One region of the Bradyrhizobium sp. WSM4872 genome, then DNA from elsewhere that is predicted to be linked to it. Evidence: predicted binding sites of a transcription regulator. Region 1 holds the regulator's gene; each other region holds the start of a gene.
The links. Region 1 encodes LexA, which represses DNA repair genes until DNA is damaged. Its sites were predicted from a motif close to TGTTCNNNNTGTGTTCNG; they were not measured.

Region 1 (4,162 bases):
CGGATCTTTCCGCCAAGCTTGTGAGCAAGGCCGCCGATCTGAAATCCCAGGCCGATCCGTTGCCCGACAAGGATAAGGGATCCAAGGCGCCCGACGTAACATCCGGGCAGGCAGGCAGCTGATCGATGCAGGCCGGTGATTTCGTGGCTTCGATGACCACTTTCCTGCCGATCTCTCACGTTCTTCGGATCATGCCGCGACGCGCTTGATCCCGGCTTCCGGAACGATGCGAAGCGGCGGGATGACTGCCCCCGTTTTTGCCTCTGCGCCCGCGCTCGGCTAGAAGACTTGCGGAACATTCGCCCGAACGTGCCGAGCAGGAGTTTTCGCCGTGGCCTTGATGCCGGTTTCCGACGCGCTCGCCGCGGTGCTGGCGGATGCAGAGCCACTGCCGGAAGAAATGATTTCGCTCGACGAGGCCTACCATCGCGTGCTCGCGCGTGACGTCGCGGCGCGGCGCACGCAGCCGCCGCAGGCGATGTCGGCGATGGACGGTTACGCGGTGCGGGCGGCCGACGCCGCGACGATCGATTCGGAGCTCACCGTCATCGGCGAAGTCGCGGCGGGCCGACCGTTCGCCGGGAGGGTCGGCGCCGGCGAGGCCGTACGGATCTTCACGGGCGGCGTCATTCCCGGTGGCGCGGATGCCGTCGTGATCCAGGAAGACACTGTTGTCGCCGGCAAACGTATCACGATCAAGGAAGCCGCGATCGCCGGACGGCACATCCGCCCAGCCGGTATCGATTTCCGCGAGGGCGACGTGCTCCTGCGCAAGGGAAGCCGTCTCACCGAGCGCGACCTCGCGCTCGCCGCCGGCATGAATCATCCGCACCTTGCCGTTTTCAGGCGTCCGAAAGTCGCGATTCTCGCCACGGGCGACGAGCTGGTGATGCCGGGCACCACGCCCGGCCACGGCCAGATCGTCTATTCCAACGGCTACGCCCTGCACGCGCTCGCCCGCAGCGAGGGCGCCGAGACCATCGACCTCGGTATTGCCGCCGACACGCTGGAGGCGACCACCGCCGGCATCCGCAGCGCCCGTGAGAGCGGCGCCGACGTCCTGATCACGACCGGCGGCGCATCGGTCGGCGACCACGATCTGGTCCAGCAGGCGCTGCGGGACGAAGGCATCGCGATAGCGTTCTGGAAGATCGCGATGCGGCCAGGCAAGCCGATGATGCACGGACGGCTCGGCGCAATGGGTGTGATCGGCCTGCCGGGCAATCCCGTGTCGTCCTATGTGTGCGCTTTCCTGTTCATGGTGCCGCTGATTCGCGTCCTGTCTGGCCGTTCGGTGATTCACCATCGCCGTGAACGCGCCGTGCTCGGCCGCGACGTCGGCGCCAACGACCAGCGCGAGGACTATCTGCGCGCGCATCTGGAGGAGCGTGACGATGGCACACGCGTCGTTCTTCCCGTCAATCATCAAGACTCTTCGCTGCTTGCGAATCTCGCTGCAGCACAGGTACTTCTCGTGCGCGCACCGTTCGCGCCGAAGGCCGAAGCCGGCACGGCTTGCGAAGTGTTGCGGCTCCCCGTCTGAGCGTCCGGCAATGCGCGTTCCGCGAACTTTGCTCTGTTCACGGTAAATTAAGCAGTTGCGGAACATGTATCGAACATATAGTGTCCGTTCATGATTTGTTTCGAGCATGTAGCGGCTTATGGCCGAATTCAGCGTCTCGGAATCGGACGACATCAACCGGGGGACTTTGGTCGAGATGTTAACGCGCAAACAATACGAGCTTCTGCGGTTCATCAGTGAACGTCTGAAGGAAAGCGGCGTGCCGCCCTCCTTCGACGAGATGAAGGATGCGCTCGACCTGCGCTCGAAGTCGGGCATCCATCGCCTGATCACGGCGCTCGAGGAGCGTGGCTTCATCCGACGCCTGCCCAACCGCGCCCGTGCGATTGAAGTCATCAAGCTGCCGGAGCTCCAGGCAGCCGCCGGCAGCCGCCGCGGCTTCACGCCGAGCGTCATCGAGGGCAATCTCGGCAAGGTGCGTGCGGGCTCCAGCCTGCCCGCTGACGAGGGCGAACGTCCCGTGGCGGTGCCGGTGATGGGCCGCATCGCGGCCGGCACGCCGATCGAGGCATTGCAGACCCGCAGCCATACCATCAGCGTACCGCCTGACATGCTCGGCTCGGGCGAGCATTACGCGCTCGAAGTACGCGGTGATTCCATGGTCGAGGCCGGCATCCTCGACGGCGACATGGCGCTGATCCAGCGCAACGAGAGCGCTGATACCGGCGACATCGTGGTGGCGCTGATCGACGACGAGGAAGCGACGCTGAAGCGCTTCCGCCGTCGCGGCGCCTCGATCGCGCTCGAGCCCGCCAACGCAGCCTATGAGGTCCGCATCCTGCCGCCCAACCGGGTGAAGATTCAGGGCAAGCTGATCGGGCTTTACCGGAAGTACTGATACCGGAAGTGCTTCATACCTGAAGTGCTTGGCGCCTCGCGCGCTTCCGACCGGCATCGCCGGTCAGAGATTGGAGCGGATCATCGTCCGCTCCGGCTGGATAGTCGTTCTGGTTCTGCACAGACTATCCGGCCCCTCCTCCGGCGCTGGCTCCTCGCGACGCCCAGGAAACAGCACCGAAACAGCACCGCTTCAAATGGCACCGCGTCGCGGCTCGCGTGTTCGAGGAAACACCATCCAGCGATCAAGTTCGCCCGCCGCAGCCAAGCCGGCAATATTCGCGCATGCGCCTCCCGAATGCATCGCAACGGGCTTTGTTCCTATTGAATTCGGGAAAGATAATGTGATCGCGGCTTGCGGAAGCCAGCCGCAGATTTGCCCACAACCAAGCAGAGCTTTCGTGCTTCCACTCTGATAGAGGCCTGCGCCTCGATAAGAGACGCGGGTTGCTATCCCAGCATGAGGAGCACCCGATGTGTGACTACAGCCTACATGCCGTCGCGTCGCGCCCCGCCGAAGTCGGCGAGACGATCGTCACGACAAGCTTCCGCGGCACCTCGACGCGCGGCTTCGCCTCCGCAGCCGATCCATCCGTTGCCGTCTGCCTGCTGCCGGGAACGGAGCTCGCCTTCGCCGACGACGTCCGCTACGACAATCGCTGGATCTGGACGCGCACCATCAATTCCCGCGTGGGCAAGTTCGGCAAAATCGATCCGCACGTTCCCGACCGCCATCACGACGCGATCGAATTCCCCGACGGCAAATATGTCCTGGTGACGCAGCTCGTCGAAGGCCAGCGAGCGACCGTGCTGCAACTGCCGGTGACTCAGTCGGTCACCGAGCGCGAGCACAAGGCGCAGATCATCGCCGACAGCAGGCAGCCGACCGTCACGCACCTGCCGATCGGCTGAAACAGCCGCCCTCCGGCTACGAGGTCGGAGGTCAGGATTGAATCGCCATCGCCGGCCGTGGCCGGCGAGATGGTGTAGTTTGCGCCCAGCGAATCCGAGCGGACGCACCGATCCACTGCGTTGCTCCGCACCATCAGATCAATCGTCGGCCTGCAAGTCCGTCTCCGCCGGCGTTGCGTCCTTGATGCGGGACGCGGTCGTCTTTGGCGCGAGGCTGCCGTCGAAATCACCCTCGCCGGCGCCGGCCGGCAACCAGGGGCGGCTCGTGCCTCTCGCCCTCACCGCCTGAACCGCAAAACCGTCGCCACGCTGCGCCAGCGCCAGCGCGCTCTGGCTGGCGAGCCGCCGCCGATCGACCACCATCGCGGCGCAATCGGGCGGCGCGGGACGTGTCGTCACCACCAGCACGGCCCGACTGCAATCGTCCGCGAGAGCGTCGACGCGGAGTGCCAGCGCGACCAGCCTCCCGTCGGCCAGTGGCGTCACGCAGCCGGATTCGTCACAGGACACGCCATCGGCCAGCGAGGCTCTGCCCGCATCGCGGGGATCGGCGTCGGCAGCGAGCCATTCCCTCAGCAGAAAGCTGTCCTTGTTCGTCCTGATCAGGTGCAGATATCCGTCCTTGCCCCGCACGGCGACGCTCGCGCCATCCCCGGCAATCAGGATGTCGGGCTGCCGCGCCGACAGTCCCCAGAGGATCGCTGCCAGCAGCACCAGGGCGCCGGACCAGCGTAGTGGCGTCCGCAACAAGCCCAGCACGATGATTCCCAGGCTCGCCACGATCAGCGGCGCGATTCCGAACGCCGGGATGCGGCCGACCGCGCCCGGCAA
Region 2 (4,162 bases), on a different contig from region 1:
CTTGATCCGGAACGTCCGATCCATCGCCACCGACCCGACTCTTTTCGTAAAAACCTGTGCTCGCTGTAAACGACGATGTGCCGCCGACCTTGCGAACAGTTTGAGGTGTCGCGACCGCCTCCAAACAGGGTTGACGAGGCGTTAACGGCGCAAAGCGAGGCGGCTCAAAGCGAGGCGGCCTGGAGATGATGGTGGCCGCCGCGGGCGCCGACGATTAGCGCCGCGGCCTCGCGCTGCGAGAAGGTTTTCGAGCGCACATAGACGCGGTAATCCGCCGGCCCTTCGGTGGAGAGATAGACCACCTGGCCGCCGTCGACGGGCTGCGCGGCAATCGAGATCAGGCGCGTCGAGGGGTTGGCCTGGCAGGACTCCGATTCCGACCCGAGGCCGTCGTCGACGACCGCGAAGTCGGCAGCGTCCGCATCCTCGGTGATCTGAACCCGCACCGTGGCGCGCGCGGGATCATCCGTGAAGGCGACATGCACGCCGGCGGTCCAGAACAGCGACGTCAGCTCGACCGAGGTGTCGCCGAGGGCGATGCAGGGATGCGAGACCGATCCGATCTCGCTGCGGGCAAACACCGCGGCCGCCAAAACGGGAATAACCGAGGCCAGGATCTTGAAACGCAACATGACACGCTACTCGCCGGGCCCTGTACGGGAACTGATGGGCCTTATGGTTTGCAGAGCGTAAAGGAAACTCGTTACCGCCGGGTTGATGCGCGGAATGATCACACCAGCTGCCGCACATCCTCCGCGAGTGCGCGATAGGACAGTGCTTCGGCCAGATGCAGCCGGCCGATCTTGTCGGCGCCGTCGAGATCGGCCAGCGTGCGCGCCACCCGCAGCACGCGGTGATAGCCACGCGCCGACAGCCGCATGGTCTCGGCGGCGTCGCGCAGCAGCTTCTGGCCTTGCGCATCCGGCTTGGCGATCTCCTCCAGCACCGAGGCCGGGGCTTCGGCGTTGGTGCGAACCTTCGGCAGGCCGGCGTCCGCGTAGCGCGCGAGCTGGATGTCGCGCGCGGCGGCCACGCGCGCGGCGACTTCGGCCGAGCCCTCCGCCGGCGGCGGCAGGATCAAATCGGCCGCGGTCACCGCGGGAACCTCGATGCGCAAATCGATGCGGTCCATCAGCGGCCCCGAGATGCGGGCCTGGTAGTCGCCGGTGCAGCGATCGATGCGGCCGCGCTTGCAGGCATAGCCGGGCTCGAATGCATTGCCGCAGCGGCAGGGATTCATCGCGGCGACCAGCATGAAGCGCGCGGGATAGGTGACGCGGTGGTTGGCGCGGGAGACCGAGACCTCGCCGTTCTCCAGCGGCTGGCGCAGCGAATCCAGCACGCGCGGATCGAATTCGGGGAGCTCGTCGAGGAACAGCACGCCCTGATGCGCGAGCGAGATCTCGCCGGGCCGTGCGCGCATGCCGCCGCCGGTAAGCGCGGCCATGCTGGCGGAATGATGCGGCGAGCGAAACGGCCGCCGCGCCGTCAGCGCGCCGCCCTCGATCTCGCCGGCAACAGAGGCGATCATCGAAACCTCGAGCAACTCGCCCGGTGACAACGGTGGCAGGATCGAGGGCAGGCGTGCCGCCAGCATCGATTTGCCGGCGCCGGGCGCGCCGATCATGAGCAGGTGATGACCGCCGGCGGCCGCGATCTCCAGCGCCCGCTTGGCGCTCTCCTGGCCCTTGATGTCGCGCAGGTCGAGGGGCGAGCTTGCTGCTTCATGCACCTTCGGCACCGGCCGCGACAGCACCTGCGTTCCCTTGAAATGGTTCGCGATCTGGATCAGCGAACTTGCGGCGATGATCTGGATGTCCGGGCTCGCCCATGCCGCTTCCGAGCCGCAAGCCGCCGGACAGATCAGCCCCTCCTCGCGCACATTGGCGCCGATTGCGGCAGGAAGGACACCGGCCACCGGCGCGATCGATCCGTCGAGGCCAAGCTCACCCAGAACGGTGAAGCCGGTCAGTGCATCCGGTGGAATCGCGCCGATCGCCCCCATCAGCCCGAGCGCGATCGGCAGGTCATAATGGCTGCCTTCCTTGGGCAGATCGGCGGGCGCGAGATTGACGGTGATCCGCCGCGCCGGCAGCGCCAGCCCCGAGGCGATCAGCGCCGAGCGGACCCGCTCGCGCGCCTCCGACACCGCCTTGTCCGGGAGACCGACGATCGCGAAGGCCGGCAGACCCGGCGCGACCTGCACCTGCACGTCGACCGCGCGGGCCTCGATCCCCTCAAAGGCGACGGTAGAAACCCGCTGAACCATGCCCGAACCAGCCTGCCCTTTTGCACAATTAGGGGTAGCAGAGCGGGCCAGTCCTTGCAAGAACAATACGGGAACGTGTTGAGGGGGCCTGGAAGGCCCTAACCGATCGTAAACACGACGAAGACACTACGCCTCGAATGCAAGCTGCTCTGCTCAGCACATTCCAACGAATGTCCGCTACTCCTAGGGGTGCGGGATGGGCCGTGGTCTAACGGGTGAACAATTCAAATGCTTGCAAATCGCCGGAGAAGCGAACGACGGATGTGCACGCGGCTCGCCAAGATTCATTTTGGCGCGGGTTCGCTGCCGCGGGACTGCACGATCACCGATATTTCGGATGGCGGCGTGAAAGTAGTGGCGGAATTTCTGGAAGTGCCGCCGCAATTCACCATCATCTTCGCACCCGACTATTCCCGCCAGTGCCGCCTGCGCTGGCGCATCGGCTGCGAGTTCGGCGCTGAATTCACCGACTGAGCCATCGGAAGCGCCCCGCCTTAACGGGACTTTAGCGTTAATCGGTAAGCATCTCTGATCAGTCGCCGAGTGATCAGAGTATGTCCAAGCGTTCGTCCGTCGCCTCTCCTCCGGCGAGATATCTGTTTTCCGCGCTTCTGATCCTGGCCCTCGGCGGCTGTCAGACCACCGGCATCGAAGACATCACCGGCGCGCTCGGCGGAAAGTCGGACACGGCTGGCAGGGCCGACACCAAGCCCGACGTGAGGCCGGACATGGACGCGCTGCGCGAGCGCTATCGCGCCAAACCTGGCGATCCCAACATCGCGCTCGAATACGGCAAGGCGTTGCGTCAGACCGGCCAGCGCGCGCAGGCGCTCGCGGTGCTGGAGCAGGCCGTGCTCACCCATTCCAACAACAAGGCGCTGCTCGCCGGCTATGGCCGCGCGCTCGCCGACAGCGGCAGTTTCCAGCAGGCGTTCGACGTCCTCGGTCGCGCGCATTCGCCCGAGGATCCCGACTGGCATATTCTGTCGGCGCAGGGCGCCGCGCTCGATCAGCTCGGCCGCAACGAGGAAGCGCAGCAATACTACGCCGCCGCGCTGAAGATCGTGCCGGACGAGCCGTCGGTGCTGTCCAATCTCGGACTGTCCTACATGCTGCAGAACAATCTGCCGCGGGCAGAGGAAACGATGCGCCGTGCGCACGCGCGCAATCCCGCCGATTCGCGCGTGCGCGCCAATCTCGCGCTCGTGCTGGGACTGGAAGGAAAGCAGGCCGAGGCGGAGACCATCGTGAAGGCCGACCTGCCGCCGGATCAAGCGGCGGCAAAGGTCACGGCGCTGCGGCAATTGCTGGTGAAGAAGCAGCAGCGGGCGGAGAAGTAACCGGCTCGTTCCTGAGCTCGACAGATTGAGCCTCGCCGAGCGCACCGAGGGAGGTGCGTTCCCTCCCCCAGAAGGGGGAAGGGAGCGGAGAGAGCTCAGTTCTTGTCCCTACGACGCCTTGCGATGCGGGGCTGATCCGCGCCCCGACCTGCCCTTCAGCTTCTTCAGCAGCGGGCCGAGCAGCGAGCGCTTCGGCTTCTTCACCTCGCCGCGCCCGGCAAGGCGGTTCGCCATGTTCTGGAACAGCTCGGTGGTGCGGTGGCTCTTGGAGACCTCCGCGATCATCTGGCCGTTGTTGGCCGCGGTCGAGAACAGCTTCGAATCGAACGGGATCACCGCGATAGGCTGGCTCTCCATGGTCTTGGCGAAGGCCTTGACCTCGATCTCCGCACGCTTGGGCATGCCGACCTGGTTGATGCAGTAGAGCGGTGGCCGGTCGTTCGGCCGCGCCGCCTTCAACACGTTCAGCATGTTCTTGGTGTTGCGCAGGTTCGCAAGATCGGGCTCGGCCACGATCACGATGTCGTCCGCGTTGACCAGCGCGCGTCGGGTC
Region 3 (4,162 bases), on a different contig from region 1:
TCTCTTTTCCGGTCATCTCCTGCATAATGCGGCATGGCAAAAACAAAAGTGACCTTCAAAACCGTCCGCATTGCAGACAACGACTGGAAAATCCTGGCGGATTACCCGGACAGCGAACAGCGCGAAATCAAGGGCTTCACCAGCAAGGCAGATGCCGACGACTGGATCAACGGCGACCGCAAGATCGCGTGGCTCCGCTCCCAGGGATACGCCAAGTAAAGCGCGCATAAGTCACGCGCGCATCGTGTGACGCCCTTAGGGGTATGAGGCGCCCTTCGTCCCTCCCCGTTCCAGACGTTCTTTCCGTGCCGGCACATTGCCGAGCAGGCGGCAATGCTCGCTTGTCTATCGCCTCGCGAGGGCGCCTGGTCGATAAACCTGTGACCGGGCATGCGCCGTTGAGACTTCGGTAACCTAACGCCTCCAAGCTCCTCTCAGTATCGTTGCGTTGGAGTAACCCACAGTGCTGGATTTTAACGAGCTGCGTGAACTCGCGGCTGATGTTCGCGTGTTCGTCGAAATTGCCGAAGACAAGGCCGAAGCGCTTCGCGCCGTCATCACCGCCTATGACGTGGTGCTCGCAATCTTCCCGACCGGAGAGGGCATGGGCCTTCACGTCATCAAGGGCGGCGAGATCCTGGACAGGATCTCGAAATCACGAACCCATACGAGCTACAGCCACACGGCCATTGCGGTTCCCGACCTGGAGCATGCGGAAGTGCTCAAGCACCTGACGGGCCCGGCCGACCAGCGGCTTGCGGCTTAGAGCGTTTTCAAGTTCGCGCGAAGAAAACGCGTCACAACAATCTGGAACGGTTCTGAGTCGATCAGAACCGAAAGTACCCTCATTGCAGACGAGAATTTTTGCACTCTGGAACGTCCTGTTTTAGGAACACGGATTCTGCGCTCCCGTTGGCCTACACAACCAACCAGGAGTTTGAGATGAAGAAGCTCATCATAGCGACCGCGGCCTTCGGCCTCATGTGCGGCTCGGCCCTTGCGCAGAACCAGACCGGCCCCGCAGCGCAGACCGACAACATGCAGAAGCCCGGCATGACCAACACGAACAGGGGCACGACGAGCAGCGGCACGACCGGCATGAGCCATGACGGCATGAGCAAGGGCGGAATGGTGAGGCCCGACGCCTCCGGCCAGGGTGGCTCCGGCCCGGGCAGCGACCAGGGCGGCACCAAGACTCGCAGCAACATGAAGTAAGCCGGTCTCCTGTACGGCCTGCTTCCCGGCCGCGTCGCTTCCCACAAGGCGGCGCGGCCCTTTCATGACAAGAGTCGTTTGGGAACCTGTCGCGAATGCACGCCTCACAAACGCGCGCGCACGGGAACGGTCAGCCCTCGCCGCGAGTTGCCCCATCTCCAGCAAGGAGATCGCCATGAGCGTTGAAGGTAAAGTGAAGGAAGGCGCCGGGTTCATCAAAGAAGAGATGAACGAACACGGCAAATCCCCAGAGAGCCAGAAGAAGGCTCAGGAAGGTCGTGACTTGCGCAACGAAGGCCGGGTCGAGGACGGCAAGCCGCCGAAGACGACCAAGCCGGGCACCGGTCACTAGGGCATTTTCGCGTGGACTGAATCGGTTCGCGATAATTCTCCGGCCTGATTTTCGAAAACCGCCTCCGGCAATGTCGGGGGCGGTTTTTCGATACACGCGCCATCGCGTGCAAGGCTATCGATGTCAAGGCTATCGATATCAAGGCTATCGATATCAAGGCTATCGCATATGCAGAAACATTTGGCTGAAGCTCGACTGCGACCATCCTTCGAGATGCCCGCCTGCGGCGGGCCCACAGGATGAGGGATGAGTATGCGGCAGCATTTCAACGCAGATGGATGCAGCCAAGCCTCATCTGGGCAGGTGGGCACCTTGCCGCGTCATGGGCGAGCCACGAACAAACAAGGAACAAAAAGCACGAGCCGGCATTGAACCTGAAAAGGAGAGATCGCCATGACTAACAATAAGATGGCTGACAAGACAGCTGACAACACCGCGGACAACACACAAAAGGATCCGAAGGATTGGGTCTCCGGCGACGACCCGATGACCGGCGCCCAGGAATCCTACCTCAAGACCCTCGCCGAGCAGGCGCACAAGCCCCTCCCCGAGGAGGATCTGACCAAGGCAGAGGCGTCAGAGCTGATCGACACAATGCGGCAGAAGACCGGGCTCGAGAAATAGAGAGCTTCAGCATTTCGAAACTTGGGATTGACGGGGCGGCGGCCGACAGGAAGGCCGCCGATCGCCGCTTCGCGGAGCGCCAATTCGGACCAATCATCGACGGCGAGCGCGGTCCTGTAACGCAGGCTCGCGACCAGGCGGCTAATCGCTTTCGACGACCCTGACAGCGAGCTCAGCGACCGCACGACGGCCGGCCGCGACGAGGCCGTCGATTTCGCGTGTCTCGTGCTTGGCGCAGTGGATGATCCGTTCGGCGACATACCGGCGCGCGGCGTAGGCGTCCATCACCTGAGGCATCATCTCGCTGACGCGCTCCAGCGCCCTGTCCATCTGCGACAGCGTTCGTGCGTTGAACTCTTCCAGAAGCAACATCAACAGTCCTCAATCTCATCAAGATTACTTGTTGGGCGACGGACGCCGAAAGGCATGCACCCCGCGCGCCCTGCGAGATGGGAGAGCCTGACTCCACCAATGTCCGAAGTGCCGCCGATACCGAGAGAGGTTGCAGACGTTCGGCCGACGCGGCATTCACAAACGTTAAGCGCGATGCGTTTCGTTGGGCACGGGCGGTGTCAGTGCACTGTCCCGCAAGGGGAGCCATCGGTGTTCGCGAAGAGCACTGCGATCAGGCAGCCAACTGCGCGTCACCGTAATTCGTAATTCCCGACGGATAGGCCAATATCGGACATCACGGTCATTGCCAGATCACTTCCGTACATCGCGGATTGCCAGCTTGACCACTGTAACGAGGACGAAGGCGGGCGCCCCGTAAACGACGGCATTCACGGCCCAAGTGATGGCGACGCCCAGGAAAACAGAACTGCCGACCGCTCCCCAGAAAAGGTAAGCTGCGGATATGCCCGGCATCTCCCATGCCATCACAGCGATGGAATAGTCGGTGAGCTGCTCCATGACGAGCAGCACCGTCGAGACGACCGCCCCGATTGCCAGTGCGATGATGACACCCGATTTCATTGTCTTCAAAGCCCCAACAGTCCCATCACGATCGGAATCATAAAAAAGGCTGCGAGGCCGAGGAGGCCTCCTACGGCGACCTTGACCCAACGCCGTTGGATTTTCGGCTCGAGCCACGTCGCCAGTTTGACCCAGAGCGCATACGCCCATCCAGCAACAATCGAGCGGATAAGTGCAAACAGAAGCTCGCCTAAAATATTTGCCATGGCCGTTAGTCGCGTCATCTCCGGGAGGAGTTCATCCGCGAACGGCGAAACAAACCTATTCACCCGTGAGTGAGGTGGCCGCCGGCCGCCGCACCAGTTGCTCGACGAGATCGGCTGCACGCGCGAGGTCGCCAAAACGTTTGACCCGGGAGGCGAAGGCGTGACAGGCCGCACGCATGGCCTGATCGCGAAGCATATCCATCACTGCATCATCAATTGCGGCCGACGTCGCATCGGGCGAAATCACATGTCCCAGGCCGAGTGCCTCGATGCGGGCGGCATTGTCGTTCTGGTCGCGCCCGTTCGGAAAGCACAGACATGGCCGGCCCGTGCCTGCACTGTACATCAGCGTTCCCAGCCCGGCATGGGTGACGACAAGATCGACGGACGGAAGTACCGCGTCGTGCGGCACAAATGACCGCGCCTCCAGGCCGCCCGCAATCGGCAGCGAGTCCGGCGTAAAACCCCGGCCCGTCGTGACCAGAACCTCGAGCGGCAGCGGCGCCAAGGCGGTGCATATGTTTCGCAGCGTTGACCCCTGGCCTTGGAAGGTGCTGCTGAGACTGACCAGCACAAGGGGCCGCTCCGGAAATCGGCGAGGCCACGGTGCAGATGCGACCGGCTCCCGGATCGGCCCGACGAAATGAATGTGGGGAGATGTGGACGTCTGCGTCCCGAACTCGGGATAACTCGCTGCAAGCACCAGCGGGGCGCGATCGAGCAGATCGAACAGCGTCGAACCCGCTCCTGCTACGCTCGCGACGAGGGAGTTCAGAAATCCGATGCAGCC
Region 4 (4,162 bases), on a different contig from region 1:
AGGACGTCGACGAGATGTCGATGATGCTCGAGGACTACCTCGCCTTTGCCCGCGGCGATTCCGGCGAGCAGTCCCAGCCGACCGACATGGCGCAGGCGCTCGAGGAGCTGCGCAGCGACGCCGAACGCCACGGCCACATTGCGACCGTCGCGTTCAACGGACTGCCCGTGGTCACGGTGAAGCCGGCCTCGTTCAAGCGCTGCCTCGCCAACCTCGTCACCAACGCCGCCCGCTACGGCAAGAGCATCGCCATCACCGGCCAGCGCGATCACCGTTATTTGACCGTGACGGTCGACGACGACGGGCCGGGCATCCCCGCCCATCTGCGCGAAGAGGTGTTCAAGCCGTTCCTGCGGCTCGACAACGCCCGCAACCAGGACGAAGGCGGCACGGGTCTTGGCCTCGCCATCGCCCGCGACATCGCCCGTTCGCACGGCGGCGACATCACTCTTGGCGACAGCCCGATGGGGGGATTAAGGGCGAGCGTGCGGATACCGGTGTAACTGCTCTTACCTCGCCCCGCTTGCGGGGAGAGGTCGGATCGCTCTTGCGATCCGGGTGACGGGGTGCAGGTCCGTCAGCGATCTCACTCGCGGAGAGAGGCCCCTCACCCCACCCCTCTCCCCGTAAGAACGGGGCGAGGAAGCGCACCGGCCGCGCGGCACCTATTTCGGCAACAGCGCCTTCAGCTTGTCCATGTCGCGCACGTTCATCTTGAAGCCGCCGGGCATCACGATGTCGCCGGGCTTCTGGTCCGGCTTGCACGCCCCCAGCCATTTCGCTTCGAGCTGCATGGTCGTGTCGCGGCCTGCCGTGCCGGCGGCGCCGCCTTGCGCGTGCGACGACGTCTTCACCGTATAGGCCGAATTGAAATCGCCAGTGATCTCAGCATGCGAAGTCGTGCTGATGCCGGCGACATTGCATTCGGAATCGCTGACATAGCCGTTTGCGGTCTTCTTGATGTCCTGCTTGGCGCAAATCTGCTTGGCCATCGGGGAGACGTTGTTGTTCATCTCCTTGTCGACGGTCTCGTCGGTGCAGTGCTGCATGGTCATCTCGGGCACCGGCGTGCCGGTCCTGACCATCTTCAATTCCCACAGGCCCGCCTTGCGCACCGGCAGGTCGTCAGCGCGGGCGCTGGCTGCCGACAAGACGAGACAAAGGGCGGAGCCGAGCAAAGCGAGTTTGCGCGTCATGAGGGAAGCTCCCGGCTGCGAGATAGCGGCGTTGCGAAAGCGCCTCAGTAGAGCGTGCGGATCGGCTGGTCGGCGGCGCCATAGGGCACCCAGCGGCAGGAGAACGAGATGTAGCCGCCCTCATAGGCCTGCATCGCCAGGAATTTGGCGACCTTGCCGTAGCGCGCGCAGTGATCGACCGCGACCTGCCGCGCATCGACCTGGGTTGCCATCGAATAGGCGATGATGCCGCCGGTGTCGTTGCCCTTGAACGGAGGCACCGGAAGGAGATCGGCGCGTGCCGACTGGCTCGCCATCATACCCAAGGCAAGTAGGCCCGCGGCCGCAATGATTCGCATTCCCGTCACTCCGATTGGTTGGCGGCAGTTTACGGTGCCGGCGCGACGGAGGAAAGAACCGAAGACCCCTCTAACGCAGCATTGCAGTCAACTCGTCGGCAAGTGTTGCCGCGCTGCACTTGACCTCCCCCGGCCTTCGCGGCACCGTCCGACCCTCGCAGATCATGCTGTCTGGATTGCCCATGCGCGCCTCGACCTTCCTGAAATCGCTCCGCTTTGCCGCCGTGCTCGGCCTCCTGTTCGGGGCGCTGTCGCTCGGCGAGGCCAGGGCCGCTAATCCGCTGGAGCTGAATTTCTGGCTGAGCGGGCCGCGCTATGACGGCAACGTCTCCGAATGCGACAGGGCGCTGCCGACGATCGCCACGCAGTTCTGGGAGAAGGAAAGCTCGTTCTGGAATTCCTCGTTGAAGATCACCGGCTTCGCCGCGGTTCACGAGACCGCGTTCCGGCCCTGGGCATCCGACAACATCCCTCGCCGCTATTGCACCGGCGAGGCCATGCTCACGGACGGCAAGATGCGCAAGGTGCATTTCTCGATCGTCGAGGATGGCGGCTTCGCCGGCTATGGCCAGGGCGTCGAATGGTGCGTGGTCGGGCTCGACCGCAACTGGGCCTACAACCCGGCCTGCCGCGCCGCCAAACAATAATTGAAAAAGTTCTGATCCGGACAAATCAGGCGGCCGAACGACGGTCGCCCGAATTTTGTTCTTGAAATGTTCTTATCGCCTGCTAGGCTCGTCTGCACAGTCTAGTTGAGGGGCGTCGCCATGTTTCATTCCAGATTGCATTCGTTCTCCCGCCTGATGATCTCGCTGACGCTTGCGGCCGGGCTGGCTGCGCTGGCCGGTGGCGCAAAGGCCCAGGACAAGCGGCAGAACACGCCCGGCGAATTCGATTTTTATGTGCTGTCGCTGTCGTGGTCGCCCTCCTTCTGCGAAGAGGCGGCGGAGCGCGGCGGCCGCTCGCAGATCCAGTGCAGCGGACGGCCCTACGCTTTCGTGGTGCATGGTCTGTGGCCGCAATATGAGAATGGTTTTCCGGAATATTGTCAGCGGCCGTCGCCGCGGCTGAACCGCAGCATCGTCTCCTCCATGCTCGATCTGATGCCGGCGCCGGGGCTGATCTTCAACGAATGGGACAAGCACGGCACCTGCTCGGGCCTGGCCGACCGCAACTATTTCGAAACGATCCGGAAGGCGCGCGCCGCAATCAAGATTCCGGCTGAATATCTCGATTTGTCGCAGGCCAAAACCGTGGCGCCAGCGGAGGTGGAGGAAGCCTTCATCAAGGCCAATCCGGGCCTCAGCAATGCCGCCGTCTCGATCACCTGCAACCGGACGCGGCTATCGGAAGTCCGCATCTGCCTCAGCAAGGACCTGCAATTCCGCGCCTGCGAGGAGATCGACCGCCGCGCCTGCCGCCGCGACCAGGTGGCGATGCCGCCGATCCGGGGTGGGTAGCCCAGGCGTCGTGCCTCTTTGCTCAGGCCGTCACGTGGCGTAGTGCTCTTGCATGAATTACCGCCACGCCTTCCATGCCGGCAACTTCGCCGATGTCATCAAGCACATCGTGCTGGCGCGCATCATCACCTATCTCCAGGACAAGCCGGGCGCGTTCCGCGTCATCGACACCCATGCCGGCGCCGGCCTCTACGATCTCGAAAGCGACGAGGCGCGCCGCGGCGGCGAGTGGCTGACGGGCATTGCGCGGCTGATGCAGGCGCGGCTGTCGAATGACGCCATGGCGCTGACCAAGCCCTATCTCGACATCGTCCGCGCTTTCAATCCGAAAGGTGAGCTCAAGGCCTATCCGGGCTCGCCGCTGATCGCGCGCGCCCTGCTGCGGCCGCAGGACCGCCTCGTCGCCTGCGAAATCGAGCCGAAGGCGCGGAAAGCGCTGATCGGCGTGCTGCGCCACGACGAACAGGCCCGCGTGGTCGACCTCGACGGCTGGATGGCATTGCCGGCTTTCGTGCCGCCGAAGGAACGGCGTGGGCTCGTGCTGATCGACCCGCCGTTCGAGGCAAAGGACGAGTTCGAAAAGCTCGGAGAGGCATTCTCGGCGGCTTTCGCGAAATGGCCGACCGGTATCTATGTAATCTGGTATCCTGCCAAGAGCCGACGTGCCACCGACACGCTGGTGCAATCAGTGGCGCGGCTCGCAGCCGCAGCAAAACCGCCGGGAAAATGCCTGCGCCTGGAATTCAGCGTGGCGCCGCAAGCCGACGGCGCAGCCCTCACCTCGAGCGGGCTCTTGATCGTCAATCCCCCTTACACACTGCACGGCGAACTCAAGACGATCCTGCCGGAGCTGGAAATGCCGCTTGGCCAGGGTGGCGCTGCCAGATTCCGATTAGAGGTGCCGAGGCCGTAACACTCCGGCATCTTGGGAAAAATATGCAGGAGCGGTGGTCAATCTGCAGAGAACCGTATTATGCTGTTGCGGTGACTGGCTTTACGTTCCGCTTCCGCGAATGGTTGCGGCGGAGTGAAGGCCTAAGAAAGATCCAGTCGGACCGAATGGTCTGCCCAAGGATGGCCAGCTCCCGGGCTTCGTAAGTCCCGGTCATGTCGTGACGCGCGTCTGCGTCACGACGGAGGAGCAATGAGGGGGAGTTTCCCGATGGCC

Region 2: the regulator LexA is predicted to act here: its motif matches at 2,328-2,345, upstream of AC0L3C_RS23340 (YifB family Mg chelatase-like AAA ATPase).
Region 3: the regulator LexA is predicted to act here: its motif matches at 1,901-1,918, upstream of AC0L3C_RS01595 (DUF3072 domain-containing protein).
Region 4: the regulator LexA is predicted to act here: its motif matches at 2,238-2,255, upstream of AC0L3C_RS28285 (ribonuclease T2 family protein).

What each region holds. Positions count from the first base shown of each region.
Region 1 is NZ_JBVVPT010000003.1:44,937-49,098, forward strand. It holds gene AC0L3C_RS05855 (hypothetical protein) at 1-122, shown strand, start outside; gene AC0L3C_RS05860 (molybdopterin molybdotransferase MoeA) at 332-1,543, shown strand; gene lexA (transcriptional repressor LexA) at 1,719-2,420, shown strand; gene AC0L3C_RS05870 (hypothetical protein) at 2,894-3,331, shown strand; partial or broken gene AC0L3C_RS05875 (ComEC/Rec2 family competence protein) at 3,470-4,162, opposite strand, start outside.
Region 2 is NZ_JBVVPT010000019.1:11,093-15,254, reverse strand. It holds gene AC0L3C_RS23350 (ATP-binding protein) at 1-24, opposite strand, end outside; gene AC0L3C_RS23345 (hypothetical protein) at 165-632, opposite strand; gene AC0L3C_RS23340 (YifB family Mg chelatase-like AAA ATPase) at 731-2,269, opposite strand; gene AC0L3C_RS23335 (PilZ domain-containing protein) at 2,498-2,743, shown strand; gene AC0L3C_RS23330 (tetratricopeptide repeat protein) at 2,824-3,609, shown strand; gene AC0L3C_RS23325 (CpaE/TadZ family protein) at 3,718-4,162, opposite strand, start outside.
Region 3 is NZ_JBVVPT010000001.1:323,608-327,769, forward strand. It holds gene AC0L3C_RS01575 (hypothetical protein) at 34-219, shown strand; gene AC0L3C_RS01580 (hypothetical protein) at 464-766, shown strand; gene AC0L3C_RS01585 (hypothetical protein) at 943-1,215, shown strand; gene AC0L3C_RS01590 (hypothetical protein) at 1,391-1,567, shown strand; gene AC0L3C_RS01595 (DUF3072 domain-containing protein) at 1,961-2,191, shown strand; gene AC0L3C_RS01600 (hypothetical protein) at 2,333-2,563, opposite strand; gene AC0L3C_RS01605 (hypothetical protein) at 2,897-3,166, opposite strand; gene AC0L3C_RS01610 (hypothetical protein) at 3,172-3,372, opposite strand; gene AC0L3C_RS01615 (glycosyltransferase) at 3,428-4,162, opposite strand, start outside.
Region 4 is NZ_JBVVPT010000027.1:92,468-96,629, forward strand. It holds gene AC0L3C_RS28265 (ATP-binding protein) at 1-503, shown strand, start outside; gene AC0L3C_RS28270 (DUF3617 domain-containing protein) at 666-1,196, opposite strand; gene AC0L3C_RS28275 (hypothetical protein) at 1,241-1,534, opposite strand; gene AC0L3C_RS28280 (hypothetical protein) at 1,717-2,181, shown strand; gene AC0L3C_RS28285 (ribonuclease T2 family protein) at 2,302-2,994, shown strand; gene AC0L3C_RS28290 (23S rRNA (adenine(2030)-N(6))-methyltransferase RlmJ) at 3,047-3,907, shown strand; gene AC0L3C_RS28295 (cold-shock protein) at 4,157-4,162, shown strand, end outside.